Regions from separate parts of the Rhizobium sp. RAF36 genome, predicted to be linked through region 1. Evidence: riboswitches for the same ligand, from Rfam matches in the RefSeq annotation. Region 1 holds a riboswitch; each other region holds the start of a gene.
What was found. A riboswitch is a leader RNA that binds a small molecule or an ion and turns the genes downstream of it on or off. The one in region 1 is predicted to bind cobalamin.
Positions count from the first base shown of each region.

Region 1 (9,816 bases):
CTTAAGGCCTCAATAACTCTCCGGTAAGGATGTCGCGTTATCAGTGTAGCCACGGCGGGGGACAAACCGCCGGTTCTCCGGATCAGGTTTTGCGTCCCGGAGAAGACGAGTTTCGCCGTGTATGGGCGAATACGCCAGAGTTTACGGCAAACCGCGCGGCTTACTGCCTGCGCGGTTTTCGTGTTTTTGGCCCTGCCGTTGACCGCGCGAGGCAACGCGTTGTAGGCCTCGTCACATGACCAGAGCCATCATGCTGCAGGGAACAGGATCGGATGTCGGCAAGACGGTGCTCGTCGCCGGGCTCTGCCGGCTGGCGGCCAATCGCGGACTGACGGTGCGGCCCTTCAAGCCGCAGAACATGTCCAACAACGCAGCCGTTGCCGACGATGGCGGCGAGATCGGCCGGGCGCAGTGGCTGCAGTCGCTGGCTGCGCGCACGCCGTCATCTGTTCATATGAACCCGGTGCTTTTGAAGCCGCAATCGGAGAACGGCAGCCAGATCATCGTCCAGGGCAAGGTCTGGGGGCAGGCGAAGGGGCGTGACTATCAGCGTCTGAAGCCGCAACTACTGGAATTCGTGCTGTCGAGCTTCGCCACGGTTTCCGAGGGCGCCGATCTGGTGATCGTCGAAGGCGCGGGATCGCCGGCGGAGATCAACCTGCGCCCGGGCGATATCGCCAATATGGGCTTTGCGACAAGGGCCGGCGTGCCGGTCGTACTGGTCGGCGATATCGATCGCGGCGGCGTCATCGCCTCGCTTGTCGGGACACATGCGATCCTCGACGACACCGATCGGGCGATGATCTCCGGCTATATCATCAACAAGTTCCGCGGCGACGTCTCGCTTTTCGACGAGGGGATTGCCGCGATCGGCCGTTATACCGGCTGGCCGTGCTTCGGCGTCGTGCCGTGGCTGAAGGCGGCAGGCGGGCTGCCTGCGGAGGATTCAGTCGTTCTTGAAAAGCTGGCGCGGGGAAGCGGGGCCGCATTGAAGATCGCCGTCCCCGTTCTGCCGCGGATTGCCAATTTCGACGATCTCGACCCGCTGAGACCCGAAGACGACGTCGAGCTGGTGTTCGTGCGTGCCGGGGAGCGTCTTCCCGAAGACGCCGCGCTCGTCGTGCTGCCGGGCTCCAAATCGACGATCAGCGACCTTGCCGATTTTCGCGCCGAGGGATGGGATCGTGATCTGGCCGCCCATGTCCGGCGCGGCGGCCGGGTGATCGGCATTTGCGGCGGTTATCAGATGCTCGGCCGCAAGGTGCACGATCCGCTCGGCATCGAGGGCGGAACGGCGGAGGTTGACGGGCTCGGGCTGCTCGACGTCGAAACCGTCATGGCGCCGGAGAAGACCGTTCGCAACAGCCATGCTGTTTCTGCCGAATATGGTACGCCGCTGTCAGGCTATCAGATCCATCTCGGCGTGACCGAGGGGCCGGATTGCAGCCGGCCGTCGGCCGTGGTGGACGGTGCCGCGGATGGTGCCGTATCTGCGGATGGACGTATCGTCGGCACCTATCTGCACGGCCTGTTTTCCAGCGATCCCTATCGCAGCCGGTTGCTGCAGAGTTTCGGCCTTCAGGGCGAAAGGCGCAATTACGCGGAGAGCGTCGACCGGGCGCTGGATGCCGTTGCGGACGAACTGGAGGCGCATCTCGACGGCGACTGGCTGAACCGGCTGCTTGGCTAGATTTCGCCGGAGATTTCGCGGCGCCGCCGGTCGAGCTCTTCGCTGTAGCGGCGCAGCGTGTGGCTTTCGCTGAGCTGGCCGACGACCTTGCGCTCGATCAGATTGTTGAGCACGGCGAGCGCTTCGCTTTCGCTCTTGTCGAAGATGGCCGCTGCCTGCTTGGCATTCATCTGCGGCTGCAGGAAATCGTTCTTGTAGCGCACGAAGCTCTCCAGCCCCTTGCCCTCGTCGTCGGTGGCGATCGGGTTGGCGTGGATTTCCGGCACCAGCACCAGACCGGCATATTTGCCTGTGTCATCGACAAGGATGACGCGTTGCGTGGCGCCGGCCGGAAAGGCCTTCTTGAACTCTTCGACAGTGGTTGCGGCATTGGCGGTCTTGACGTCGGCGCGCATCAGCTTATCGACCGTCAGATTGCGGATCCAGCCGACATCGTGGGCGCTACGGATGCTTTCACCGCGCAGGTGAAAACGCCAGGTGGCGAAGGAGTAGCCGAAGGTGGTGCGCACGACCAGCGACGACGTGATGACCGCGGCGAGCACCAATACGGTGATCGGGAAGTCGCCGGTGATTTCGAGCGCCAGAAAGGTCATCGTCAGCGGTCCGCCGATGATGGCGACGGCGAGTGAACTCATGCCGACGACGGCGTAGACCTCGGGTGTCAGCGAGGCATGCGCAAAGAACGGCGCGGAATAGGCAAAGAGCTTGCCGAGAAGCGCGCCCATGAACAGCGATGCAAAGAACAGGCCGCCCCTGAAGCCGGAGCCGATCGACACTGCAGATGCAAGCGACTTCAACAGCAGGATGCCGACGAGCGTCGGGATTGCCACCTGATGCGCCAGGTTGAGATGCAAGGCGCCATGCCCAGCCGACAACACCTGTGGAGAGATGGTGGCCAGCAGGCCGACAACGATGCCGCCGAGCGCCGGGCGTACCGGTGTCGGCACGGAACTCTTGCGGGCCAGTTCCTCAACAAAGGAAACGCCCTGCATGATCAGGATGCCGGCACCGGCGCAGCAGGCGCCAAGCAGAATGGCCGGCACATAATCGGCCGGCACCACAGTGCCGAATCTGCCTACGTCGATGGTGAAATCGTTGCCTGCGAGCAGCCGCGCCACCAGCGTCGAGAGCAGGGCGGAGACGACAACGGGTGTCAGCGAGACGATGGTGTAGGTGCCGATAATCAGCTCGAACGCGTAGAAGGCGCCGGTTAGCGGGGCATTGAAGGCTGCGGCGATAGCGCCTGCCGCACCGCAGCCGAGGAGGACGCGCAGATCGGCGCGGCGCAGCTGCAGCTTCAGGCCGAGCTTCGAGGCCAGGCCCGCCGCCAGCTGTGTATAGCCGGCCTCGAGGCCCACGGACGCGCCAAAGCCGTTGGAGATCAGGTTCTGGATGGCGACGATGATGCTGTCGGTCAGCGACAGGCGGCCGCCATGCAGTGCATTGGCCTCGATCGGGTCGACCATCGGCTTCTTGCGCGTCCTGCTAAGGATGAAGAGCAGCAGGCCGAGAAGCATGCCGCCGCAGACCGGTGCCAAGAGCAGCAGCAGCTTGTTGCTGATATCGGAGGAGCTCAGACGATCGACATCGCTGATGCCGAAGATCAGGCTGTGCATCTCGCGGGAGATCAGGCTCATGCCGGTGACCGCGCAGCCGGAGATGACGCCGACCGCGCCACCGGCGAAAACCATGCCCATTTCGTTCTGGCGCGCCAGCGCGCGCAGCCGCGCCAAATCGAATTTGAGATGGCGCCGCGTCAGGCGGCCGATATCGGTTTTCGTGAGCATGATGACAGAACTAGGCGACGGGGAGCAGGATCAAGGAAGCGCGCTTTGTGCGCCGCATGATTTCGCGAGCAATTGCAGCAAAAGCGAGGCGACGGCAAGCGAAATCGCGTCTTAAGTTAATGAATTTAATAGACTATCTGTTTGGTAGACTCAGTCGTGTTAAGGTGCGGCATTTTTCATCGCGCCGGGCTCGATTGACTTCGCACTGCCGCGCGCCTAACGATGAAATCAATAACGGATGGTTCCGGAGCGGTGATTGCCGCCCTGGATGAAAAGGGAATGTGACGGGGCGGACCCAAACCGGGCGTCTTCATCACAGCCGACCCCGCGACTGTAGAGCGGTCAGGGTCTTCCATCCGGTGCACCGGCACCATTGCCTGATCGCCGCATTCCGCGGCAGGGCGGTGGCTCAAGGACACCGGAAAAGCCACTGGAATGCATCGTGATCAGCAGGGGCTGGACGCCTCCATTTCTACGAATCGTCCGCCTTTTCACGAGAATGCAGCCGGGAAGGCGAGGAAGATCCGCTGGCACGATCAGGGATGGCCTTGCGCCATCCCTGTCGGGGCCTCAAACCGCGAGCCAGGAGACCTGCCAACCGTGCCGGGCGAAGAGCCCACCCAAGGGCAATCCTGTCCGCTGCCAGCACGGAGGTTGTCGTGGCTGAAACGCGAATTTGCATGCCGTCACGTCGGGCGGCCCCCAGGCGCTCCCTCATTCCTGTGCCTGTCACAGGAATCCAGCGTGCCCAAGTCCTTGGGCACAGAAGACTCATTTCCTTGCTGTTAGGTTTCATTCACGGCGCCGACGTGCCGTGGCTGGATTCCTGTGACGAGCACAGGAATGAGGGAGTGCGGGGAGAGCGCATACGTTTCGCCGCAGGCCTTTGCGCATGAGCGGCTCTCCTTCCAGCACCACCTTCATCCTTGGCGGTGCCCGTTCCGGCAAGTCCCGTTTCGCCGAACAGCTGATCGCCGATAGCGGCCTCGAGCGCCACTACGTCGCTACCGGGCGGGCCTGGGATGACGAGATGCGGGCGCGGATTGCCGCTCACAGGGACGATCGCGGGCCATCCTGGACGACGCATGAGGAGCCGCTGCAGCTTGTCGAATGCCTGTCGGCCGTCGACGGCGAAGGGCGGGCGATCCTTGTGGATTGCCTGACGCTCTGGGTCACCAATCTGATGATGGGCGAGCGGGATATGGCGGCGGAATCTGCGGCCCTTGCCGCCTGGCTGCCGAAGGCCAGGGCTCGGCTCGTGTTTGTTTCCAATGAAGTCGGCCTCGGGATCGTGCCCGAGAACCGGATGGCGCGGGATTTCCGTGATCATGCCGGGCGGCTGCACCAGATGATCGCGGCCTCCGCCGCGGACGTGTATTTTATCGCGGCCGGGCTGCCGCTGAAAATGAAGGGTTGAAATTTATGAACCAGAAGATCCCCGCAACCGTGATCACCGGCTTTCTCGGTGCCGGAAAGACGACGATGATCCGCAACCTGCTTTCCAATACCGGCGGCAAGAAGATCGCGCTGATCATCAACGAATTCGGCGACCTCGGCGTCGATGGCGACGTGTTGAAGGGCTGCGGCGCCGAGAACTGCACCGAGGACGACATCATCGAACTGACGAATGGCTGCATCTGCTGCACCGTTGCCGACGATTTCATTCCGACGATGACCAAGCTGCTCGAGCGCGAGCAGCGCCCCGATCATATCGTCATCGAGACCTCGGGCCTAGCGCTGCCGCAGCCGCTGGTCGCCGCCTTCAACTGGCCCGATATCCGTAGCGAAGTCACCGTCGATGGCGTGATCACCGTCGTCGATAGCGCCGCCGTTGCCGCCGGACGTTTCGCCGACGACCACGATGCCGTCGATGCGCGCCGCGCCGAAGACGAGTCGCTCGATCATGAGAGCCCGATCGAAGAGCTGTTCGAGGATCAGCTGACGTGCGCCGATCTGATCGTGCTCAACAAGACGGATCTGCTCGATGCCGCAGGCATTATCCGCGTCCGTGACGAAGTGGCGTCGCGCATTTCGCGCAAGCCGGCGCTGATCGAGGCGAAGAACGGCGAAGTTCCGGCCAGCGTCTTGCTCGGCCTCGGCGTCGGCACCGAGGAAGATATCGTCAATCGCAAGTCCCATCACGAGCTGGAGCATGAGGACGGCACGCCGCATGACCACGACGAGTTCGACAGCTTCGTCGTCGAGCTCGGCGCGATCGTCGATCCGGCCGGTTTCATCGAGAAGCTGAAGGGCGTGATTGCAGAGCATGACGTGCTCCGCCTGAAGGGCTTTGCTGCTGTTGAGGGCAAGCCGATGCGCCTGCAGATCCAGGCTGTCGGCAGCCGTATCGACCAGTATTTCGACCGCGCCTGGGCGTCGGGCGAGACCCGCGGCACGCGTCTCGTCGTCATCGGCCTGCATGACATGGACGAGGCGGCCGTGCGCAAGGCCATCGAGGCGCTCGTCTGATCCATGCATCTGCTTCTCGCCCAGAAAGGAACGATTAGCGACGGTGACGAGGCCATCGATCTTGGCCAGTCGCCGGGCGATATCCTGTTCCTGTCTGCGGCGGATACGGAGCTTGCGGCCATCGCCGCCGCCCACGGACAGGGCGGCGGCTCGCCGTTGACGCTTCGGCTTGCCAGCCTGATGAGCCTCAAGCATCCGATGTCGGTCGATGCCTATGTCGAGCGCACCGCGCGGCATGCGAAACTCATCATTGTCCGCGCGCTCGGCGGTGCCAGTTATTTTCACTATGCGCTGGAGGCTTTGCATGCCTGTGCGGCCCTGCATGGCGCGCGGATTGCCGTTCTGCCCGGCGATTCCAAGCCGGATGCGGGGCTGACGCCGTTTTCCAATGTGGCGCTCGATGATCTCAATGCGCTGTGGGCTTACCTGATCGAGGGCGGCGACGAGAATTCGCGGCGGCTGCTGGATTATGCGGCGGCGATGCTGTCGGGTGGTGAGAAGCCCGGTGCGGCTGCGCCGCTGATGAAGGCCGGGATCTGGTGGCCGGGGCGGGGAGTCGTTGGGGTTGAGGAGTGGAGAGTGTTGTCTGCGGCGATGCTGCTGAACGTGGCACCCCCCTCTGTCCTGCCGGACATCTCCCCCTCAGGGGGGGAGATCGACTCGTGGTTGGCGTTTCCCCAGGCAATTGAGGCTGGAATGAGCGGGCGCGCCCAGCCAATCTCCCCACCTGCGGGGGAGATGTCCGGCAGGACAGAGGGGGGCGAACTTGCTGCGACGGAGGAGCTGGGGTCCGAACCCATCGCCGCCATCAGCTTCTACCGAGCCCTGGTCCAGAGCGGCGAGACCGCACCGGTCGAGGCGATGATCGAGGCCCTGGCGGCGGAAGGTCTCCGGCCCTTGCCGGTCTTTGCCTACAGCCTGAAAGACCCGGTCTCCAAGGGCATCATCGACAGCATTTTTGATCAGGCGCCTCCCGATGTCGTGGTCAACACGACGGGCTTTGCTGTGTCCGCGCCGGGTGCTCAGCGTGAACCGACCGTGCTGGAAAAAAGCGGCTCCGTCGTGCTGCAGGCAATCCTGTCGGCTTCATCACTTGAGGCGTGGGCCGGGTCATCGCAGGGGCTGTCGGCGCGCGATCTTGGTATGAACGTGGCGCTGCCCGAAGTCGATGGACGGGTTCTGGCGCGTGCCGTCTCGTTCAAGTCGGCAGCGCGTTATGACGCGGCTGTCGAAGCGAATATCGTTACCAGCCAGCCTGATGAAGGGCGGATGCGCTACACGGCCAAGCTCGCCGCTGGCTGGGCGCGGCTGCGGCGCAAGCCGGCTGCGGCGCGGCGCGTGGCGCTGGTGCTCGCCAACTATCCGAACCGTGACGGGCGCCTCGGCAACGGCGTCGGCCTCGATACGCCTGCGGGTACCGTCGAGGTGCTGAAGGCGATGCGCGGGGCGGGCTATGGTGTCACGGATTTCCCTGATGATGGCGATGCGCTGATCCGCCATCTCTCGGAGGGGCCGACGAATTCCGGGCGTGACGGAAAGGTGATCCGCGAAACGCTTTCCATGAGGCGATACAAGGCGTTCTTCGCGTCTCTTCCGAAAAAGATTCAAGACGAGATGGCGGCGCGCTGGGGCGTGCCGGAGGGTGATCCCTACGTTGTGGATGGTCACTTCGCTCTGCCGTTCACGCGGTTCGGCAATGTGCTGGCGGGTATCCAGCCAGCCCGCGGCTACAATATCGATCCGAAGGAAAGCTATCATTCGCCCGATCTCGTGCCGCCGCACGGGTATGTCGCCTTCTATGCTTTCCTGCGCCAGGAATTCGGCGCCGATGCGGTTGTTCACATGGGTAAGCACGGCAATCTCGAATGGCTGCCGGGCAAGGCGCTGGCGCTGTCGGAGGAGTGTTATCCGGAGGCGATCCTCGGGCCGCTGCCGCATCTCTATCCCTTCATCGTCAACGACCCCGGCGAGGGCACGCAGGCCAAACGCCGGACGGCTGCGGTCATCATCGATCACCTGACGCCGCCGCTGACGCGCGCCGAAAGCTATGGTCCGCTGAAGGATCTGGAAGCGCTGGTCGACGAATATTACGAGGCATCCGGCAGCGATCCGCGCCGTATCCGGCTGCTGTCGAAGCAGATCCTCGATCTCGTCGCCGATATCGGCCTCGACAGCGATGCCGGGATTGCCAAGGGCGAGACCGAGGACGAGGCGCTGAGGAAGCTTGACGCCTATCTCTGCGATCTCAAGGAAATGCAGATCCGCGATGGGCTGCATGTGTTCGGCAGATCGCCCGCGGGGCGGTTGCTGACGGATCTGACCGTGGCGCTGGCGCGGGTGCCGCGGGGATTGGGCGAGGGCGGGGATCAGAGTTTGCAGCGGGCGATTGCGCTCGATGCAGCGTTGGCGGGTGCAGTACCCCTCTCTGTCCTGCCGGACATCTCCCCCTCAAGGGGGGAGATGGGCTGGGCGGAACCGCTCGCTTCCACCTCAACTGTTTTGCGAGAGGCCAACCACGAGTCGATCTCCCCCCTTGAGGGGGAGATGCCTGGCAAGGCAGAGGGGGGTACCCCGCATACAAGCGCCAAATTCGATCCCCTCGACTGCAACATGGCCGCGCCGTGGACCGGCTCACGCCCTGCCATCCTGGCCGACATCCTCGACGCCCCCTGGCGTACCAATGGTGACACCGTCGAACGCATCGAACTGCTGGCCGCCAAGCTCGTCTCCGCCGAAACCGAATGCCCGGCTGGCTGGCCCCAGACCAAATCCGTCCTCACAGAGATCGAATCCCGCCTGAAACCCTCGATCCTCGCCTGCGGAGCCGCCGAGATTTCGGCGCTACTCACCGGCCTCGACGGCCGTTTCGTCGCTCCCGGCCCCTCCGGCGCTCCGACGCGCGGGCGGCCTGATGTGCTGCCGACGGGGCGGAACTTCTATTCCGTCGACAGCCGCGCGGTGCCGACGCCAGCAGCCTATGAACTCGGCAAGAAATCGGCGGAGCTGCTTGTCCGCCGCTATGTGCAGGATCACGGCGAGTGGCCGGTGTCCTTCGGGCTGACGGCCTGGGGCACGTCCAACATGCGCACCGGCGGCGATGATATCGCCCAGGCGCTGGCGCTGATCGGCGTCAAGCCGGTCTGGGACATGACCTCGCGCCGCGTCACCGGCTATGAAATCATTACGCCTGCAATGCTCAGACGTCCACGGGTCGATGTGACGCTCCGGATTTCGGGCTTCTTCCGCGATGCCTTTCCGGAGCAGATCGCGCTGTTCGACAAGGCGATCCGCGCCGTCGGCGCTCTGGATGAGGATGCGGCGGATAATCCGATTGCCGAGCGGATGCGCGGCGAGGCGGCGCGGCTTGCGGCGTCCGGCCTGGATGAAGCGTCGGCGGCCAAACGCGCCGGATATCGCATCTTCGGCTCAAAGCCGGGCGCTTACGGCGCGGGGCTGCAGGCGCTGATCGACGAGAAGGGCTGGGAACGTCGCGCTGATCTGGCGGAGGCCTATCTCGTCTGGGGCAGCTATGCCTATGGCGCGGCCGAGGAAGGCCGGGCCGAGCGCGGCATCTTAGAGGAGCGGCTGCGCTCCATCCAGGCGGTGGTGCAAAACCAGGACAACCGCGAGCACGATCTGCTCGACAGCGACGATTACTATCAGTTCGAGGGCGGAATGGCGGCGGCAGCGGAGCATGTCGGCGGTGTGCGTCCTTCCATCTATCACAACGACCATTCGCGGCCGGAAAAGCCGGTGATCCGTTCGCTGGAGGAAGAGATCGGCCGTGTGGTGCGCGGGCGCGTCGTCAATCCGAAATGGATCGATGGCGTGATGCGCCATGGATACAAGGGTGCCTTTGAGATCGCCGCC
Region 1 is NZ_JBFREC010000001.1:530,199-540,014, forward strand. It holds gene AB4Z25_RS02685 (cobyric acid synthase) at 236-1,690, shown strand; gene AB4Z25_RS02690 (chloride channel protein) at 1,687-3,477, opposite strand; cobalamin riboswitch at 3,700-4,090, shown strand; gene cobU (bifunctional adenosylcobinamide kinase/adenosylcobinamide-phosphate guanylyltransferase) at 4,370-4,894, shown strand; gene cobW (cobalamin biosynthesis protein CobW) at 4,900-5,946, shown strand; gene cobN (cobaltochelatase subunit CobN) at 5,950-9,816, shown strand, end outside.

Region 2 (9,816 bases), on a different contig from region 1:
GTCCGCCAAGTGGTGCTGGCCGGCCATGTCGGCATCGAAGGGCCATCGCTGGTTCGTCTTCTCGATCAGCTCGAAACGCTTGGCCTTGTCGTCCGCAAGGACGATCCTGCCGATCGCCGCGCCAAGGGTCTTTATCTGACCGATGAGGGCAGTGCCCTTGCGGCACGCATGGAAGCCGTGCTCGACGAGCTTCGCGAGCGCATTCTCCAGGATGTCAGCAAGGCAGACCTTGAAGCTGCCGTGCGCGTGCTGCAGGCCTTCGACAATATAGACGTGACGCAGACAGGCGCCCTCGAAAAGGAAATCGAGGCAGCGTCGTGATACCCGTATGGCGTGACTGGTTATTCTCGGGCAAGGCGTTTCTTGCCTCGATGCTGGCGCTTTTCGTGGCGCTGTCGCTCGATCTGCCGCGCCCCTACTGGGCGATGGCGGCCGTCTACGTTGTCGCCAATCCGCTGGCGGGCGCCACAAGCTCCAAGGGCCTCTATCGCGCGCTCGGCACGCTGCTCGGCGCTTCTGCCGCGGTGTTCTTCGTTCCGCTCTTCGTCAACGCGCCCGAACTGCTGTCGCTGGTCGTGGCGCTCTGGACCGGCACGCTGCTGTTCATCTCGATGCTCGACCGCAGCGCCCGAAGCTATGTCTTCATGCTTGCCGGCTATTCGCTGCCGATGATCGCCCTGCCCTCTGTCGGCTCGCCCGAGACGGTCTTCGACACGGCGCTTGCCCGCTCGGAAGAGATCATCATCGGCATCGTCTGCGCCAGCATCGTCAGCGCCGTCATCTTTCCGGCCAGCGTCAGCTCGCTGCTCGGCCAGCGCATCACCACCTGGCTCGATGATGCCGGAAGCTGGGCCGACGAGATCCTGCGCGGCGAAGGCGCCTCGCCGGCAACGCCGCTGAAACGCCAGAAGCTCGCCTCCGATGTGACTGGTCTTGATCTCGTCATCAGCCAGCTCGGCCATGACGCGAATGGCCGCGATATCGTCCGTCATTCGCGCGAATTGCGTGGCCGCCTGCTGATGCTGCTGCCGCTGTTTTCATCGCTTGCCGACCGTCTTCACGCGCTGAAAGCCTCCGGACAGGAGCTGCCGCCGGCGCTTTCCGCGCTGCTCAACGATGCCGCCGCCTGGTTACAGCAGGGCGGCAAAGGCAAGCCGGATGGTACAGGCGCGAACTTGCGCCGCCGCATCGATGACGTCCAGACCTCGGAAAGCCACGAAACCGGCTGGAACGCCCTGCTTTATCGCAGCGCGCTTGCCCGCCTCGGCGAGATCGTCGATCTCTGGCACGATTGCCTGACGCTGCGCGACGAGATCGCCAGCGGCCGCCATGCCGGTCCGTGGCATCCGGTTTTCCGCCACCGCCAGGTGGTCGGCCGCGTCAGGCATTATGACTATGCGCTGATTGCCTTCGCTGCCGGTTCCGTCGTTGCCGGGATCGCTGTCGCCTGCTTCTTCTGGATCTTCACCGGCTGGCAGAATGGTGCGGGCTTCGTCACCATGGCCGCCGTCGCCTGCTCGTTCTTCGCCGCGATGGACCGGCCCGCGCCCTTCATCCGGTCGATGTTCATCTGGTCGGCTCTGAGCCTTGTGATCTCCTTCGTCTACATTTTCGCCATCCTGCCGGCGGTCAACTCCTATGAGCTGCTGGCCGTGGTTTTCGCCCCGCCCTTCCTGTTGCTAGGCCTGCTGATCACCCGGCCGCAGTTCAACATGCTGGCGATGCTGCTTTCGGTGAACAGCGCGAGCTTCATCGCTCTCCAGGATCGCTACACATCCGACTTCACCACCTTCACCAATGAGGCGGTCGCGGCCCTTGCCGGAATCGGCTTTGCCCTCGTGTGGACGCTGATCGCCCGTCCTTTCGGCGCCGAACTCGCCGCCGGGCGGCTGGTGCGTGCCGGATGGAAGGATCTGGCCGAAACGGCAGCCGGCGAACGGCGCACCGACCATGAGCGGCTCTCCGGCCGCATCCTCGATCGCCTCGGCCAGCTGGTGCCGCGCCTCGCCGCCGTCGAGGATCGCGAACTAAAAAAGGTCGATGGCTTCGCCGATGTGCGCCTCGGCTTTAACGTTCTGATGCTGCAGACCCGGCGCAAGGAACTGACCGGCGCAAGCGCACTGTCTGTCGGCCGGGTGCTCTCAGGCGTGTCCGATTTCTACCGGGCGCGGCTTGATGCCGGCCAGGCAATCGACCCGCCCGACGAGTTGCGTGCCGCTATCGACGACAGCCTCGGAACCATTACCCATGAACGGACGGAAACCCGGGACAATATCGATGCCCTGGTCGGTCTGCGCCGGGCGCTCTTCCCTGAGGCGGCGCCGCCAGATTGGCCCACGCCCGAAACCATCTCAACCCCGCTTCAGATTGCAGCCGAGTAAACCGTCATGCCTGCCGAATTCGATCTCTATGGCGTCTATGTGCCGCGCCTTCTCGTTCTCATGGTGCTTTCCCTTCTTCTCGTGATGATCGTCCGTCGCGGACTGAGCTGGGTGGGCGCCTATTCGCTCGTCTGGCACCGCGGCCTCTTCGATCTCTCCCTCTATGTGCTGCTTCTCGGAGCAGTCTCCTCCCTGACACGCTGGTACTTCGCATGAACACGCTGAAATCAATCTCCCGCCTGATCGTCACCCTCGCCTTCGTTGCCGCCGCCGCCTATGCCGGCCACGGCCTTTGGGTGCATTACATGGATGAACCCTGGACGCGCGACGCGCGTCTGCGCGCCGACGTCGTCGGCATCGCACCGGACGTTTCCGGCCTCGTCAGCGACGTCGCGGTCAAGGACAACCAATCGGTCAAGAAGGGTGATGTGCTGTTCCGCGTCGATGGCGAGCGCTTCAAGATTGCTCTCGCGCAGACCGAAGCGGCGCTCGAAGGCGCCAAGGCCATGCTGGAACAGGCCCGCCGCGAAACCGACCGCCAGCAGCGCCTCGGCGATGCCGCCTCCGTGCAGCAGAAGGAACAGGCGCGCACAGCCGCCGACCAGGCCGAAGCCACCTATCTGCAGGCCGTCGCCAACCGCGATCTGGCGCAGCTCAATCTCGACCGCTCCGCCGTCAGAGCAACGGTCAACGGCACGGTTTCGAACCTCAGCCTGCGCCCAGGCGACTATGTCACCGCCGGCACCGCCAAGGTCGCGCTCGTCGATACCGACTCCCTGCGAGTCGAAGGCTATTTCGAGGAAACCAAGCTGCCGCGCATCCATGTCGGTGACAGCGTCACGATCCACCTGATGGGCCATCGCCAGACGCTGGAAGGCCATGTCGACAGTATCGCGACCGGCATCGAGGACCGCGAGCGCACGTCGGGAACCGGGCTGCTGGCCAATATCAACCCGACCTTCAGCTGGGTGCGGCTGGCGCAGCGCGTTCCGGTTCGTATCAATCTCGACAAGGTGCCTGACGGTGTGCAGCTGATCGCAGGATTGACGGCGACGGTCGAAGTCGGAAGCCAAAGGTCCGACCTCGCCTCGCTCGACTGACCTTGCCTAGAAGTTCCAGTCCTCGTCCTCAGTCGCCACCGCCTTACCGATGACGTAAGACGAGCCGGAGCCCGAGAAGAAGTCGTGGTTCTCGTCGGCATTCGGCGAGAGGGCCGAAAGGATCGCCGGATTGACCTTGCAGGCCTCCGGCGGGAACAGCGCCTCGTAGCCGAGGTTCATCAGCGCCTTGTTGGCGTTATAGTGCAGGAACTTCTTGACGTCTTCGGTGAGCCCGACGCCGTCATAAAGCGCCTCGGTATATTTGGCCTCGTTGTCGTAGAGCTCCAGCAGCAGATCGAAGGCGAAATCCTTGATCTCCTGGCGGCGGGTTTCCGGCAGACGCTCGACGGCGCGCTGGAACTTGTAGCCGATGTAATAGCCATGCACCGCCTCGTCGCGGATGATCAGGCGGATCATATCGGCGGTGTTGGTGAGCTTGGCGCGGCTCGACCAGTACATCGGCAGATAGAAGCCGGAATAGAACAGGAAGCTTTCGAGGAAGACGCTGGCAACCTTCTTCTTCAGCGGATCGCCCGAAGCATATTGCTCCATGATCAGCGCCGACTTCTTCTGCAGAAACTCATTCTCGTCGGACCAGCGATAGGCGTCGTCGACGTCAGGCGTCGAGCACAGCGTCGAGAAGATCGAAGAATAGGAGCGCGCGTGCACAGCTTCCATGAAGGAGATGTTGGAAAGCACCGCCTCTTCATGCTGGGTCGAGGCATCGGCCATGAGCGTCACCGAGCCGACGCCGTTCTGGATAGTGTCGAGCAGCGTCAGCCCGGTAAAGACCCGGATCGTCAACTGCTGCTCTTCCGGCTTCAGCGTCGCCCAGGAGGGAATGTCGTTCGACAACGGTACCTTTTCCGGCAGCCAGAAATTGCCGGTCAGGCGGTTCCAGACTTCGAGGTCCTTGTCGTCCTCGATGCGGTTCCAGTTGATGGCGCGGACGCGGGATACGGGCTTGGCGTGCATGTTCATGGGAAATCTTTCCTCAATCAGTTCTGTTGGAGGACGCGGCCCCCTCACCCTAACCCTCTCCCCGCTGGGGAGAGGGGACGTGCCCGCCTACACGCCTCAATCAAGGGGCTGACGGGCGCTGCGGTTCCCTTCTCCCCAGCGGGGAGAAGGTGCCGGCAGGTCAGGCGCAGCGTGCTGCGCCGGGGATGAGGGGGGCTACTCGCTCTAAGGCCAGCGGCCGGAAATCAGATCACAACGTACACGACACACATCCCTCCACCTGCGTCCCCTCCAGCGCCATCTGGCGCAGGCGGATGTAGTAGATGGTCTTGATGCCCTTCTTCCAGGCGTAGATCTGAGCCTTGTTGATATCGCGCGTCGTCGCCGTATCGCGGAAGAACAGCGTCAGCGACAGGCCCTGGTCGACATGCTGGGTGGCAGCCGCATAGGTGTCGATGATCTTCTCCGGTCCGATCTCGTAGGCGTCCTGGTAATAGTCGAGATTGTCGTTGGTCATGAAGGCCGCCGGATAATAGACGCGGCCGATCTTGCCTTCCTTGCGGATCTCGATCTTGGAGACGATCGGGTGGATCGATGACGTCGAGTGGTTGATGTAGGAGATCGACCCCGTCGGCGGCACCGCCTGCAGGTTCTGGTTATAAAGCCCGCCCTCCATGACGGCCTTCTTCAGTGCCAGCCAGTCTTCCTGGGTGGGAATTTCGATACCGGCATTGCTGAACAGGTCAGAAACCGTCTGCGTAGCCGGTTTCCATTCCATTTCGGTATACTTGTCGAAATATTCGCCCGACGCGTATTTGGAATTCTCGAAACCCTTGAAGCTCTGGCCCCGCTCGATCGCGAGACGGTTCGAGGCGCGGATGGCGTGATAGGTCACCGTGTAGAAATACATATTGGTGAAATCGACGCCCTCTTCGGAGCCGTACTGGATTCGCTCGCGGGCCAGATAGCCGTGCAGGTTCATCTGACCCAGGCCGATCGCGTGGCTCTCGTCATTGCCCTTCTCGATCGACGGGACCGAGGAGATGTGGCTCATGTCGGAAACTGCCGTCAGCGCCCGGATCGAGGTCTCGATCGTCTTGCCGAAATCGGATGAGTCCATGGCGGCGGCGATATTCAGCGAGCCGAGATTGCAGGAAATGTCCTTGCCCATCACCTTGTAGGACAGATCGTCATTGTACTCGCTGGCTTCGCTGACCTGCAGGATCTCGGAGCACAGATTGCTCATGGTGATGCGTCCGGCGATCGGGTTCGCCTTGTTCACCGTGTCTTCGAACATGATGTAGGGATAGCCGCTCTCGAACTGGATCTCGGCGACGATCTGGAAGAAGTCGCGGGCCTTGATCTTCTTCTTCTTGATGCGGCTGTCGGCCACCATCTCGCGGTATTTTTCGGTCACCGAGATTTCGGTGAACGGCACGCCGTAGACGCGTTCCACGTCATAGGGCGAGAACAGGTACATGTCCTCGTTGTTCTTGGCGAGCTCGAAGGTGATGTCTGGAATGACGACGCCGAGCGACAGCGTCTTGATGCGGATCTTCTCGTCGGCATTCTCGCGCTTGGTATCAAGGAAGCGCATGATGTCGGGGTGGTGGGCGTTGAGATAGACGGCCCCTGCCCCCTGGCGCGCGCCGAGCTGGTTGGCATAGGAGAAGGCGTCCTCGAGCAGCTTCATCACCGGGATGATGCCCGACGACTGGTTCTCGATATGCTTGATCGGCGCGCCCATTTCGCGAATGTTGGTCAGCGACAGCGCCACGCCACCACCGCGCTTCGACAACTGCAGCGCAGAATTGATCGAGCGGCCGATCGATTCCATATTGTCTTCGACGCGCATCAGGAAGCAGGAGACCAGCTCGCCGCGCTGCTTCTTTCCGGCATTGAGGAAGGTCGGCGTTGCCGGCTGGAAGCGGCCGGAAATGATCTCATCGACCATGTCGCGGGCCAATGCCTCGTTGCCCTGCGCCAAGGCGAGTGCCACCATGCAGATGCGGTCTTCATAGCGCTCCAGATAGCGCTTTCCGTCAAAGGTCTTCAGCGTGTAGCTGGTGTAATATTTGAAGGCGCCGAGGAAGGTCGGGAAGCGGAACTTCTTGTCATAGGCGTGATCGAAGAGATCGCGCACGAAGTTGAACGAATACTGATCCAGCACCTCCTGCTCGTAATAGCCCTCGGTGACGAGGTAATCGAGCTTCTCCCGGAGATTATGGAAGAACACGGTGTTCTGGTTGACGTGCTGCAGGAAATACTGCTTCGCCGCCTGCCGGTCCTTGTCCAGCTGGATCTTGCCGTCCTCGTCATAGAGGTTCAGCATCGCGTTCAGCGCGTGGTAATCCAGCCCGGTTTCCGCGGCTTGCGCCTTTACGGGGCGCTCGAGAACTGCCGTGTCCAAAATCGTTCCAATCCGTGTTTGACGTTGGCAACATCATCAGCGGTGCCGAGCAACTCGAACCTGTAGAGGTAAGGTACCTGGCATTTCTTCGCGATGATGTCGCCGGCGAGCCCATAGGTCTCGCCGAAGTTGCTGTTGCCCGCGGCAATCACGCCGCGGAGGTTCGAACGGTTTGCCGCATCGTTCAGGAAACGGATCACCTGCTTGGGCACAGCTCCCTTGCCGCCCTCGCCGCTATAGGTCGGGACCACAAGAACATAGGGAGAGACGGCTTGAAGCGTCTCGCCTGATATCGGGATGCGCCGGGCGGGAAGGCCAAGCTTTTCGACGAAGCGATGGGTGTTTTCCGACCGGCTGGAAAAATAGACGATCTCGCCCATCGCAGCCGCCGCTCAGGCGAGCGCGCTGATCATGTCGGGGCGGAAGCCCGCCCAATGCTGCTCGCCGGCGATGACAACAGGGACCTGACGGTAGCCGAGACCCTGCACCAGATCATAGGCGGCGCTATCGGTGGAAACATCGATGATGGTGTAGTCGATGCCCTGGCGATCGAGCGCGCGGGTGGTTGCGGTGCACTGAACGCAGGCGGGCTTGCTGTAGACGGTGATGCTCATGGGAAAACCTCGTGACTGGAAGGCATGGGATATCGTTCGGACATCCGCCGATGTCCGCGCTTGGGAAGATCGAAAAGGAAGACAGCCGTTGCCGGTTGCCGGGCGTCAGCAGCCCGTCATTCGCGCCGGTATGATCTGAAACTCAAAGACATAAGACTTCACCCCGAAGTGGCTCATGCGGGACACACCGGAGGAAGCGAAGAGCGGCATCATGCCCACATCTCATCGCTCGCCAGCCGGACACCCCGCCCGTGGACGTTTTCGCTCAAGGCAGGTCTCCTGGCTTGCGGATCATCACATTCATCCCGGTCTTCCCAGGTCTTCATGACCCAGTGACCCGAAATGGGACATATGCTCGCCGCTCACAGTTGCGGGGGCAGCTCCGGCATTGCTCCGCCTTGCGGCAGATCTCACCGAATTCCCGTCTTAGCCCGCGATCCTTGCGAATCGAGGGAACCTCGAACACTAGATATAGTACGCGAGTCTATTTTTACGTCAATGGATGGTTCAGGTTTCGGGTGCCGCAAGCCGAAAAAATGAATGTGATGTGGATAACGGAAGATTAATGCGGATTGGCTGTGGAAAAGAGAAGCCGGCAAAAGCCGGCTCCTCGAATGCGATGACGATCAGGCCGTTGCCGTGGCAACGCGTTCGCGCAAAGACCGCGCCGCCGCCACCATATTGACGAGCGCCGGCTTCACTTCCTCCCATTTGCGGGTCTTCAAGCCGCAATCCGGATTGATCCAGAGCTGCGAATCGCCAAGCCGCTCGCGCGCCAGAAGAAGCAGACCGGTCATATCGGCAATATCGGGAACGCGTGGCGAGTGGATGTCGTAGACACCCGGGCCGATTTCGTTCGGATAGTCGAAACCGCGGAATGCCTCCAGCAGCTCCATCTTCGAGCGCGACGTCTCGATCGAGATCACATCCGCATCCATCGCGGCGATCGCATCGATGATGTCGTTGAACTCCGAGTAGCACATATGCGTGTGGATCTGCGTCGCGTTGCTGACACCGGTCGAGCACAGGCGGAAGCTTTCGACGGCCCAGTCGAGATAGGTCTTCCATTGCGAGCGCCGCAGCGGCAGGCCTTCCCGGAGTGCTGCCTCGTCGATCTGGATCATTCTGGCGCCGGCCTTTTCGAGATCACCGACCTCGTCGCGAATCGCCAGCGCGATCTGCCGGCATGCTTCGCTTCGGGCGATATCATCACGCACGAAGGACCAGTTGAGGATCGTCACCGGTCCAGTCAGCATGCCCTTCACCGGCCGGTCTGTCAGAGACTGGGCATATTGCCACCAGCTTGTCGTCATCGGCTTCGGCCGCGCGATATCGCCGAAGATAATAGGCGGGCGGACATAGCGCGACCCATAGCTCTGTACCCAGGCATGCTGCGTGAAGGCAAAGCCTGACAGCTGCTCGCCAAAATACTGCACCATGTCATTGCGCTCGAACTCGCCATGAACGAGCACATCGAGGCCGATTTCCTCCTGCCAGCGGATGGCTGCTTCGGTTTCCTTGCGCAGGAAAGCCTCATAGTCCGCATTGCTGAGCGTCCCCTTCGTGTGTGCCGAACGGGCCTTGCGGACTTCAGGCGTCTGCGGAAAGGACCCGATCGTCGTCGTCGGGAACAGCGGCAAGCGCATATCCGTCTGCTGGATCGCCTTGCGCTCGGCGAAACCGGCCTTGCGGCGCTTCATGGTCTCGTCGATCGCTGCAATCCGCTGCCTGACCGCGGGATCATTGACCTTCGGCGATGCCGCGCGGGCGGCCGCGGCCCTCGAAGAGCTGCCGATGGCATCCGTCACGCAATCGCGCCCCTGCGAAAGTGCCTGGCCGAGGACCGCCAGCTCATCCAGCTTCTGCGTGGCAGAAGCCAGCCATCCCCTGACCTCGGCATCAATAGCGGTTTCGAGAGCAAGATCGATCGGCACATGCAGAAGCGAGCAAGATGGCGCGATTTCGATTGGACGCGTTTTGGAAAGCGCCTCGACCCGATCCAGCAGTTTCTCAAGATCAGCGCGCCAGATGTTGCGGCCATCGATGACGCCGAGAGACAATACCCGGTCATCAGGCACCGCCGATACGACCGCATCAAGCTGCTCGGGCGCGCGCACCAGATCGACGTGCAGACCGGCAACCGGCAGCGCCGCTGCTGTCTTGAGATTGTCGCCCAATGCGCCGAAATAGCTGGCGATCATGATCTTCAGGTTCGGCACCAGCTGGTGAAGCGCGCTGTAGGCCGTGGTCAGCGCGTTCCGCTCAGCGTCTGTGAGATCGAGCACCAGGGCTGGCTCGTCGATCTGCACCCAATCGGCGCCCGCAGTGCTGAGCTCCGCGAGGATGGCCGC
Region 2 is NZ_JBFREC010000004.1:271,484-281,299, reverse strand. It holds gene AB4Z25_RS16585 (MarR family winged helix-turn-helix transcriptional regulator) at 1-321, shown strand, start outside; gene AB4Z25_RS16580 (FUSC family protein) at 372-2,381, shown strand; gene AB4Z25_RS16575 (DUF1656 domain-containing protein) at 2,388-2,597, shown strand; gene AB4Z25_RS16570 (efflux RND transporter periplasmic adaptor subunit) at 2,594-3,481, shown strand; gene nrdF (class 1b ribonucleoside-diphosphate reductase subunit beta) at 3,488-4,462, opposite strand; gene nrdE (class 1b ribonucleoside-diphosphate reductase subunit alpha) at 4,692-6,851, opposite strand; gene nrdI (class Ib ribonucleoside-diphosphate reductase assembly flavoprotein NrdI) at 6,821-7,231, opposite strand; gene nrdH (glutaredoxin-like protein NrdH) at 7,244-7,465, opposite strand; cobalamin riboswitch at 7,718-7,941, opposite strand; gene metE (5-methyltetrahydropteroyltriglutamate--homocysteine S-methyltransferase) at 8,092-9,816, opposite strand, start outside.
Region 2: another riboswitch for cobalamin. It lies ahead of nrdH (glutaredoxin-like protein NrdH); the one in region 1 lies ahead of cobU (bifunctional adenosylcobinamide kinase/adenosylcobinamide-phosphate guanylyltransferase).

Region 3 (9,816 bases), 130 kb from region 1:
CAGGTTGATGTCGGTCGAAGCAAGGCCTTCGTAATCGACCGCTTTCAGCGAGACAGTGGTGCCGAGGAGGGCGCTGAGCAGGGCGTTCAGCACGCCATCATTGACGCTTGCCAGACGCGAGCCGACGGAAAAGGCTGCGACTTTTGCTGCCGAGGCGGTGCCGGTGGCACTCAGCGTCGGGGCACTGGCGAAGATATTGGCGAAGGCCAATTCACCCTTCTGCGATACTGCAACTTTTACGGCATCGTAGGGCTGCTTTCCGGATACGAAGCGCTGATCGGGGGCAACGGTCTCGTCGGCGAGATAGGCGCCCAGCGAATAGCTGACGACAGCCTGGAATTGTGACGTATCCGAGCCCTTCGGGAGCGATCCCTTGCCGGTCAGGTAACCGTTCTCGGTAAGCACCGCCACGTTGATCCCGTTCTCTGTGAAATTGGCAAGAATTTGGTCAGCGGCACGGTTGATGTCCGACGCGGCGGCGATGGCGCCTATATCGCTCATCTGCTGCAGCCGGCGCTGCTGCAGCGTCAGCATGCCGTAGTCGACCCCGAGGCCAAGGGAGTAGATGATGAGGGGCGCGCAGAGAGCGGCACTGATGGCAATGTTGCCGCGCTTGTCACGGCAAAGCCTGAAGGCATTCAATGTCATTCAGATGCCTCCCATCCGGATCGTCGCGAAGCGCTTGATGGTATGGTCCGGAAGCGGAAAAGTGTATAAATTCCATATGGGTAGATTGGCGGAATCATATTCCGTCGTCACCGTGAACTGGTTGACGTTGCCGGGATCTGTGGTCACGGTAACGTGGATCTTGTCCTTCTGCAGCAAAGGATGATTGATCGTCGAAGCGGTGATGAAATTGTCGACCAGCGTTTCGCGCTCCTTGGCGGAAATGCCGGCGACAGCCGTGCGGGCGGCGTCGGCGGTGATCTGCTGGACGGAATGGGCGGCGGTCAGGTAGATCGCGTAGGCGATCAGCGTCAACATCACGAGCAGGAACAGCGGAGCGATGATCGCAAATTCAATCGCGGCGGCTCCCTTGTCGTTCGAACGGAAACGGCGAAACACTGTCATACTGCGCCTCATGCGAGCTTTGTAAGCTGTGTTCTGTATAGGCCTGAAACTATTAATTTTGGATTAGCTAATAAAAGTAATGCGTGTGTTTTGCTGCGGCAAGATGACCTATTTCGGGAAGGCCTTCCTGCTTTTCCATGCAACTCCCGATGGCTTTCGGCCGGAGAGGGCCTGACTCGACCAGTGCGGGGCGGTCTTTCAAACCATCAAAAACACTGAGCTTTTCCATCAACAGATTGGATTTGACCCCTTCGCCGTCTGCCGTCAGTTTCAGCAGGAGTTCAAATGGAGACGGCGGCAATGAGCGGAGACTATGCTGGAGGATGCGCCTGTGGCGCCGTGCGGTTTCGGGGCACTGGCAAGCCGGGGCCTGTCGTTGCCTGCCATTGCTCGCAGTGCCGGCGGCAGACGGGGTTGTATTTTACCTCAACCGACGTCCCGCTTGAGGGGCTTGTCATTGACGGCCGGGAGGCTTTGCACTGGTATCAGTCGAGCGATGCGGCAGAGCGCGGGTTCTGCCGCAATTGCGGATCGGGCTTGTTCTGGCAGCGCACCGGCGCCGACACGGTCTCGATCCTTGCCGGTGCCTTCGATCAGCCGAGCGGGCTGTCCATCGGCTACCATATCTACTGCGCCGACAAGGCCGATTTCTACGAGATCAACGACGGCCTGCCGCAATATCCCGAAAGTGCCTAGATGCGTTTGGCGTCGAGCGCGGCACTGAGCCTTGCGACGTCCTCGCGCAAAGAGGTCAGCTCGGTCAGCACGCGCATGTCGATCTTCTGGTGCAGCGCCAGCACTTCCAGCTCGGCCTTCAGGTTCACCTCATAATCCTTGGCTGCCTCCAGCCGGTCACGCTCGGCCTGGCGGTTCTGCGACATCATGATGATCGGTGCCTGGATCGCGGCGAGCATCGAGAGGATGAGATTGAGGAAGACGAAGGGGTAGGGGTCGAAGGCGCCGGTCGCCAGGATGATGGTGTTGATGACAGTCCAGATCACCAGGAAGGCCAGAAAGGTCAGGATGAAGGACCAGGAGCCGCCGACGCGGGCGATGCCATCGGCAATGCGCTGACCGAAGGACGACTCGGCCGAAAGGACGGCATTGACGTTGGTGGAGATGATCTTCCGTTCATGCGCCTTCTGCAGCACGCGCTTCTCGATGTCGCCGAGTTCGTCGGCACTCTTGCCGAAATGCGTGTGGATGAAATTGGGGAGGTTATACATGCGAGGCTCCGATGCTGTATCGCGTCGGAGCCAGTATTCCCGCTGATGGCCTGAATGCAATGCGAATTAGTGTCTTAGCTGCTCAGTAGCTGGCTTCGTTGACCATCACATGCTGCGGGAAGAAGCGGTCGAGCGTCTGCGCCTTGCCGAACATGACGTCGTGCTGCAGGTAGCGGTAATCGCGCACCAAGGGATCGAGCTTCTTCGGATCGAGCACCCAGTCCGGCGTCACCTCGTTCTTGCGGGTTGCCAGCTGGTAGCGGTCGATGATGTCGTATTTCTTCTGCACCCGGCCGAGGAAGCCGGTGTAGTAGGGATGCTCGAAGCCGGCGAACTTCAGAAGATTGTAGGAGATCAGCGACGGGCTGATGGTGCCGACATCCTGCTTGACGCCCTTCTTGTTCGACCAGATCACCAGCGGCGTCTCGTGCTGCTGCTTCATGACATCGAGCGGCGCCTTGCGGGTGGCGACCTGGTCCGGCATGTAACCGGCGCTCATATAGACATTACCGAGCGGAGGCAGGTGGTCGCCCCAGAGCACGATGATCGTCTCGCGGTCGCGGTGCGAGGCCCAGTCCATCAGCATCTTCAGGCTGTCGTCGGCTTCCTTGACGCCCTGCGTATAGGTTGCGAGCGTTGCGCGGTCGGCTTCCGGAATGTCGCCCTGGATATCGATCGAGTTATGGGCGTAGCGGTTGGCCTCGTACGGGCCATGTCCCTGCAGCGTGACAGCGAAGAAAAAGAACGGCTTATCCAGTCCGTCGCCCTCGCGCATGATTTCCTTCATCAGCGAGTCGTCGGAGGCAAAGATGCCGCGCTTTTCCATCGGCGGCAGGGTTTCCTCGGTGCGGAACTCCTCGAAGCCGAAATCCTTGTAGACCTCGTTGCGGTTCCAGAACCAGCCGCTGAAGGGATGGAGCGCGCGCGCCGTGTAGCCTTCGCCGCGGAAGAAGGTCGCGAGCGAGGGGACGTCGCGGCGGATATATTGCTGATAGGGAATGCTGCCATAGGGCAGGAAGGCATTGGAGAACCCCGTCAGCGCCTCGAACTCGACATTGGCGGTCATGCCGCCGAATTCGGGCGAGAAGACATAGCCGGACTGGGAGGCGCGGATCGTCGGCATCGGGTCGGCGCTGAAATTCAGCTTCTTCAGCCGCGTCGGATCCCAGAAGGATTCGCTCATCAGCATGATGACATCGGGTTTTTCACGCGGACCGGCGAGATAGCCGTAATTGCGGGCCGGGATCGCGTCGAGCGCCTCGGCGTTGAGGCCGGCAGGGGCGGCGACATCGGCCATCGGCACATTGAAGATGAAGGCGAGGATGAAGCCGTTGCTGCGATAATTTTCCTTCTGGTCCCACATCATCGGCACGACCTGCAGGCGGTCGCGGATGTAGGAATATTGCGAATAATCCATCAGCGAACCGAAGGCGGCGATCACCGGCAGGCCGAGGCAGAGGCGGCGAAGACGCGCCTGGTTCGACAGCTTCGGAAAGGTGCGCCAGGCATAACGCCAGCCGAACACCATGCCGGCGGCGAGCAGCACTAGGCCGACAACGATGGCGATTGCCGTGAACGGCCGGTCGCGCACCATCACCGGCAGCAACTCCATGATCTGCCGGCCGAAGAGGATATCCGAGGGATAGAAGGGATCGGACAGGTAATGCTGCTTCTGATTGGAGACGAACGCGGGGATCAAGACAAGCGGAACGAGGATCAGCGCCGAGAGATAGCGGCGGCCGAAGGCGGCATCGAGCGTCAGCATCAGGATGGTCAGCATGACGACGGTGGTCATACCGGGGCGGGCCGTCGAGGTCAGGAAATCGCCGACATCGGCAAGCGTGCTGCGGGCGATCCATTCGACGGCGATGACGCTGAGCAGTGCCATCGAAAAGGTGAATGCGATGCTGAGGGCGGCTCGGGCGGCGGGAGAGCGGACATTCGCGCCGAGACCAGCAGAAAGCAGCGCCATTCTTCTGGCCTGCGCGGACTTCATGACCAACGCGATCAAGGGCGGACTCCAATGTCATTCCCGCCGTCATCCCGGCGTCATAAAACCTTCACCGAACTGTCACATGCCCGCCATGAACGCTAGATGAACCGTTAATGTTTCCTTGCTTTTCCCGAAGATTTGAATTTTCGTCTGAGCAGACCCGGCGGCTTTTCATGGCAGGACACGTTGCGGGGCGAACGCGCGCGCGCTAAATAGATGACATGACACAGGAAAACGCTCCCTTGAACACGCTCCGGATTGCCGTCGGCCAGCTCAACCCAACGGTTGGCGATGTTGCTGGAAATCTTGCCAAAGCCCGCGAGGCACGCGCCGATGCGGCCCGTCAGGGCGCGGATCTGCTGCTTTTGACCGAGCTGTTCATTTCCGGCTATCCGCCCGAGGATCTGGTGCTGAAACCGGCATTCCTGAAGGCCTGCCTCAAGGCCATCGAGGACCTCGCAGCCGATACCGCGGATGGCGGACCGGGTCTGATTGTCGGCTTCCCGCGGCAGGGCGAGACCGGGCGGCACAATTCCGTCGCGGTGCTCGATGGCGGCAAGATCCTGGTGTTCCGGGACAAGATCGATCTGCCGAATTACGGCGAATTCGACGAGAAGCGTGTGTTCAGCGAAGGCTCGATGCCGGGACCGGTGAATTTCCGTGGTGTCAGGATCGGCGTGCCGATCTGCGAGGAGATCTGGAACGATCTCGGCGTCTGCGAGACGCTGGCCGAAAGCGGCGCCGAAATCCTGCTGGTGCCGAACGGCTCGCCCTATTATCGCGGCAAGGTGGATGTGCGCCATCAGGTGGCGCTGCGTCAGGTGATCGAAACGGGCCTGCCGCTGATCTTCGCCAACCAGCTCGGCGGCCAGGACGAACTGGTCTTCGACGGCGCGAGCTTTGCCTTCAACGGCGACAAGTCGCTGGCCTTCCAGATGAGCCAGTTCGAGCCGGCGCTTGCCGTGACCACTTGGAAGCGCGGCGACAACGGCTGGCGTTGCAGCGAAGGACCGATGTCGCATATTCCGGAGAAAGAGGAGGCCGATTACCGGGCCTGCCTGCTCGGCTTCCGCGACTACGTCAACAAGAACGGCTTCAAGAATGTCGTGCTTGGGCTCTCCGGCGGCATCGACTCGGCGATCTGCGCGGCAATTGCCGTCGATGCGCTGGGCGAGGAGCGGGTCCGCACCGTCATGCTGCCCTACCGCTACACGTCCGAGGATTCGCTGAACGATGCCGCCGAATGCGCCAAGGCGCTCGGCTGCCGCTACGACATCGTGCCGATCGAGGCGCCGGTGACCGGCTTTACCTCGGCGCTCTCCGATCTCTTCGAAGGCACCGATAGCGGCATCACCGAAGAAAACCTGCAGAGCCGCGCCCGCGGCACGATCCTGATGGCGATCTCCAACAAGTTCGGCTCGATGGTCGTCACCACCGGCAACAAGTCGGAAATGTCGGTCGGCTATGCGACGCTCTACGGTGATATGAACGGCGGCTTCAATCCGATCAAGGACCTCTACAAGATGCAGGTCTATGCGATCTCGCGCTGGCGCAATGCGCATGTGCCGCCGGATGCGCTTGGCCCATCAGGCGTGGTGATCCCACAAAACATCATCGACAAGGCGCCCTCTGCCGAACTGCGGCCTGATCAGACCGACCAGGATTCGCTGCCGCCTTATCCGGTTCTCGACGACATTCTCGAATGCCTCGTCGAGAAGGAAATGGGCGTCGATGAGATCGTCGCGCGCGGCCACGATGTCGCGACGGTGCACCGGATCGAGCATCTGCTCTATCTCGCCGAATACAAGCGCCGCCAGTCGGCGCCAGGCGTGAAGATCACCAAGAAGAATTTCGGCCGCGACCGCCGCTATCCGATCACCAACCGTTTTAGGGATCGGTAGGGGTATTATCATTTGCAGTTTGTCTAGATTGAGAGGGGACGAGCATGGCATTGCGCACAATTGCCTTGGATGAGCTCGATGGTTTTCAATTGGACGAAGCAAACCGGCTTTATTGGCGGGGCGAGACGGTCGTTCTTGAGCGCCGGTTGAAGCTCGAAACATATCAGATTGTTCTCGCTACATTGGCTACGGTCGGCGCTGTCGCATCTGGAATTCATCCTTTCCTAGTGAGTTGGCATCTTCTGAACTGAGGATTTCGTGTCCTTGAACCTCAGCTCGCTTTTGAAGCGATGCGCCTTTATCGAAACGCAGATGCATGGCACAAACCGCATGCAAATCAGAATGAAGCGGAACGGCTAAGCGCCGGGCCGCAGCAAATGCGGGAGGCATGCATGCGCAGTTCGGTCGAGATCTACAATATCCGCACCGGTCGGAGCCGGGTCGTGTTCCAGACGGAGCAGCTGATCGAGGCGCCGAATTTTTCGCCCGATGGCCGCTACCTACTGCTGAACGGTGATGGCCTTCTCTATCGCTTGTCACCGGACGGTGAGGGCGGTCTGCAGCAGGTCGATACCGGCTTTGCCACGGCCTGCAACAACGATCACGGCATTTCGCCCGACGGAAGGCAGTATGTGATCTCCGACAAGACCGAGCATGGCAAATCCTGCATCTATACCCTGCCGTCGGAAGGCGGCGCGCCGAAACAGATCACCGAAAACCTGCCGTCCTACTGGCATGGCTGGTCGCCTGACGGAAAGGAACTCGCCTATTGCGGCATTCGCGGCGATCTCTTCGATATCTACACGATTTCCGTCGATGGCGGCGCCGAGCGGCGGCTGACGCATGGCGAGGGGCGCAATGACGGGCCTGACTATTCCTTCGACGGGCAGTGGATCTATTTCAATTCCAGCCGCACCGGGCTGATGCAGATCTGGCGCATTCATCCCGATGGGACCGGTTTGGAGCAGGTCACGCACGACAATTACGGCAACTGGTTTGCCCATCCGGCGCCTACCAACGACAAGGTGCTGCTGCTTTCCTACGATCCTGACGTCTTCGATCATCCGCGCGACCTGCATGTGCGCCTGCGATTGATGGATATGGACGGCGGCAATCTGACGACGCTCTTCGAGCTGTTCGGCGGGCAGGGCACGATCAATGTTCCCTGCTGGTCACCTGATGGTGACGAGTTTGCCTATGTCCGGTATTTCCCGGCTACTTGAAGCTTCTCGTAAAAGCGGGCAAGAGGCATGGGTCAGGTGCCCGCTTGCCGCGGGAGAATCGGGAATCCGGTGCAAGCCCGGAACGTGCCCAACGCTGTAAGGCCGACGCCTGCCGCATCATGCCACTGGTTGACACCGGGAAGGCTGCGGTGGGCGGATGACGCCAAGTCAGAAGACCGGCCTGGCATCATAGACTGATCCCGCGCGGACGGCGGGGCGGTTGCGTTGTTGGGGATTTGACGATGCGGCCCATGAACAAGGATGCGCTTGAAGGCGCGTCCGCCTTTTCCGCTGACGAGCGCGACGCCGTCTACCGGGCGATCATGACCAGGCGCGATGTGCGCGACCAGTTTCTGCCTGATCCTGTACCATCCGACGTGCTGATGCGGCTACTCGGAGCCGCGCACCACGCGCCCTCGGTTGGCTTCATGCAGCCCTGGAATTTTATCGTTGTCGAAGATGCAGGTGTGCGTCAGCGCGTGTGGAACGCCTTCGACAGGGCGAACCGCGAGGCGGCCGGGATGTTCGATGGTGAGCGGCAGGCGACATACCGGTCGCTGAAGCTCGAGGGTATCCTCAAGGCGCCGCTCGGCATCTGCATCACCTGCGATCCGTCACGCAGCGGTGACGTCGTGCTGGGGCGCACGCATAATCCGCGGATGGATAGCTATTCAACCGTCTGTGCGGTGCAGAACCTCTGGCTCGCGGCACGGGCCGAAGGCATTGGCGTCGGCTGGGTCAGCATTTTCCATGAGAGCGAGCTCAAGGACATTCTCGGCGTGCCCGCGCATATCGAGATCGTCGCCTGGCTATGCGTCGGCTATGTCGATACGCTCTATAGCGAGCCCGAGCTGGCCGTTAAAGGCTGGCGGCAGCGGCTTTCGCTCGACGATTTGATCTTCCGCGATGGCTGGGGCCGCCGCTAATTCTGTTGTTGCTGCTGCGGCTGCGGCCCAGATGTCGCCGGGTTCTTCAGGTCGATACTGCCCTGGTCGCCCGCGAGAAATTGCGGGCCGATCTGGCGTACCTTGCTGTTGCCGGGGTCGTAGGGGCGGTCCGGTACCTGTGCCTGCGGCGCAGCCGGTGTGGGGGCTGCAGTTGCCGGCGGCTTGGTCGTGATCGTCGTGATCGAGCCCTTTGGCGGCGGCGCGCTGACCGTCTGGTTCTTGCGCATCTGCTCGTAATAGGCGGTCAGATTGCAGCTGCAGGAGGATTTCTCACCGGGCGCCCGGTTCTTGTAGGCGAAGGCGTTCGGCATGGCGCTGTAGCGCGCGCCGGTCGCGGCCGAGATCATGTTGGCCGCGTCGGTGTTGGAGACGTCCTGATAGAACAGCTCCGTCTCGATGCCGGGGCACATTTTCGAGCAAGTGGAGGCGTCGCGGCTGAAATCGATCGAGGTCGCATTGGTGCTGATCGGGAAGAAGCCGCCGTCGCAGCTTCGCACGCACATGGTGCTGACATGCGACATCATCTCGCCGCGGGGCACGCCATATTGGGTGTTGCCTTCCTCGCCGTTGCCGAGCGGAATGAAGGTATCGCCGCGCATCGCCTGTTCTTCGGTACTTGGCGCCGGGACATAGGCGCGCTCGTCCGGCTGATAGCCCGGATCGTCGTTGCAGCCGTTATCGTCGAGGGCCGCCATCAGTTCGCGGCGTTCGTTGACGTCGCTGCCGCCGGCCTCCCGCAGTTGGTTGCGGCGCTCCTGGAGGTAGTGGATGTTGTCGATCATCCGCGATTCCGATTCCTGCAGATCGCCGCAGTAGCGGTCGTTCTCGCCGCCGATGACGACCATGCTGTCGACGCTGCAGCCGTTGCTGCGCAGGTCGTTGCGCAGCTTGCGGAGCTCGAGGTTCTGTTCGGCTATGGCGCTTGCATATTGGCGGATCTCCGGGCCGTTGCCGATCACCTGCGGCAGGTCGGCAAGGCGTCCGCGCAGATCTTCGCAGATCGCGCTGGTCTGCGCCGCCGCGGGCGCGGCAGCAGCGAGAAAGAGAGCAAGGGTCAGGCTTCGGCGTTTCACGGTATCATCCCGCAGCATAATAAACCGGAAGCGGCAGAGCATTTGCCGCATCCGTTCTGTCTAGCTGCCTTCCGTTAACAAGCTAACGAAGGAATTCTAACGCATTTTTCCGATCGACGGCAAATCACGCCGGCTGCTGGGCCTCGACGACGGCAAGCGCCGCCATATTGACCACACCGCGCGACGTCACCGACGGCGCCAGAATATGGGCCGGGAGCGCGGTGCCGAGCAGGATGGGGCCGACATGCAGGCCGTCGGTCATCGACTTGACGACGCCGAGCGTGATGTTGGCCGCATCGAGGTTCGGGAAGACCAGCAGGTTGGCTTCACCGTGCAGCGTGGTGGACGGCATGACGCGCTTGCGGATTTCGTCGGCGATTGC
Region 3 is NZ_JBFREC010000001.1:660,214-670,029, forward strand. It holds gene AB4Z25_RS03290 (pilus assembly protein TadG-related protein) at 1-648, opposite strand, end outside; gene AB4Z25_RS03295 (TadE/TadG family type IV pilus assembly protein) at 649-1,071, opposite strand; gene AB4Z25_RS03300 (GFA family protein) at 1,372-1,767, shown strand; gene AB4Z25_RS03305 (DUF1003 domain-containing protein) at 1,764-2,297, opposite strand; gene AB4Z25_RS03310 (LTA synthase family protein) at 2,380-4,269, opposite strand; gene AB4Z25_RS03315 (NAD+ synthase) at 4,512-6,191, shown strand; gene AB4Z25_RS03320 (hypothetical protein) at 6,236-6,442, shown strand; gene AB4Z25_RS03325 (TolB family protein) at 6,584-7,414, shown strand; cobalamin riboswitch at 7,433-7,613, shown strand; gene bluB (5,6-dimethylbenzimidazole synthase) at 7,657-8,340, shown strand; gene AB4Z25_RS03335 (DUF2865 domain-containing protein) at 8,337-9,434, opposite strand; gene AB4Z25_RS03340 (NADP-dependent malic enzyme) at 9,559-9,816, opposite strand, start outside.
Region 3: another riboswitch for cobalamin. It lies ahead of bluB (5,6-dimethylbenzimidazole synthase); the one in region 1 lies ahead of cobU (bifunctional adenosylcobinamide kinase/adenosylcobinamide-phosphate guanylyltransferase).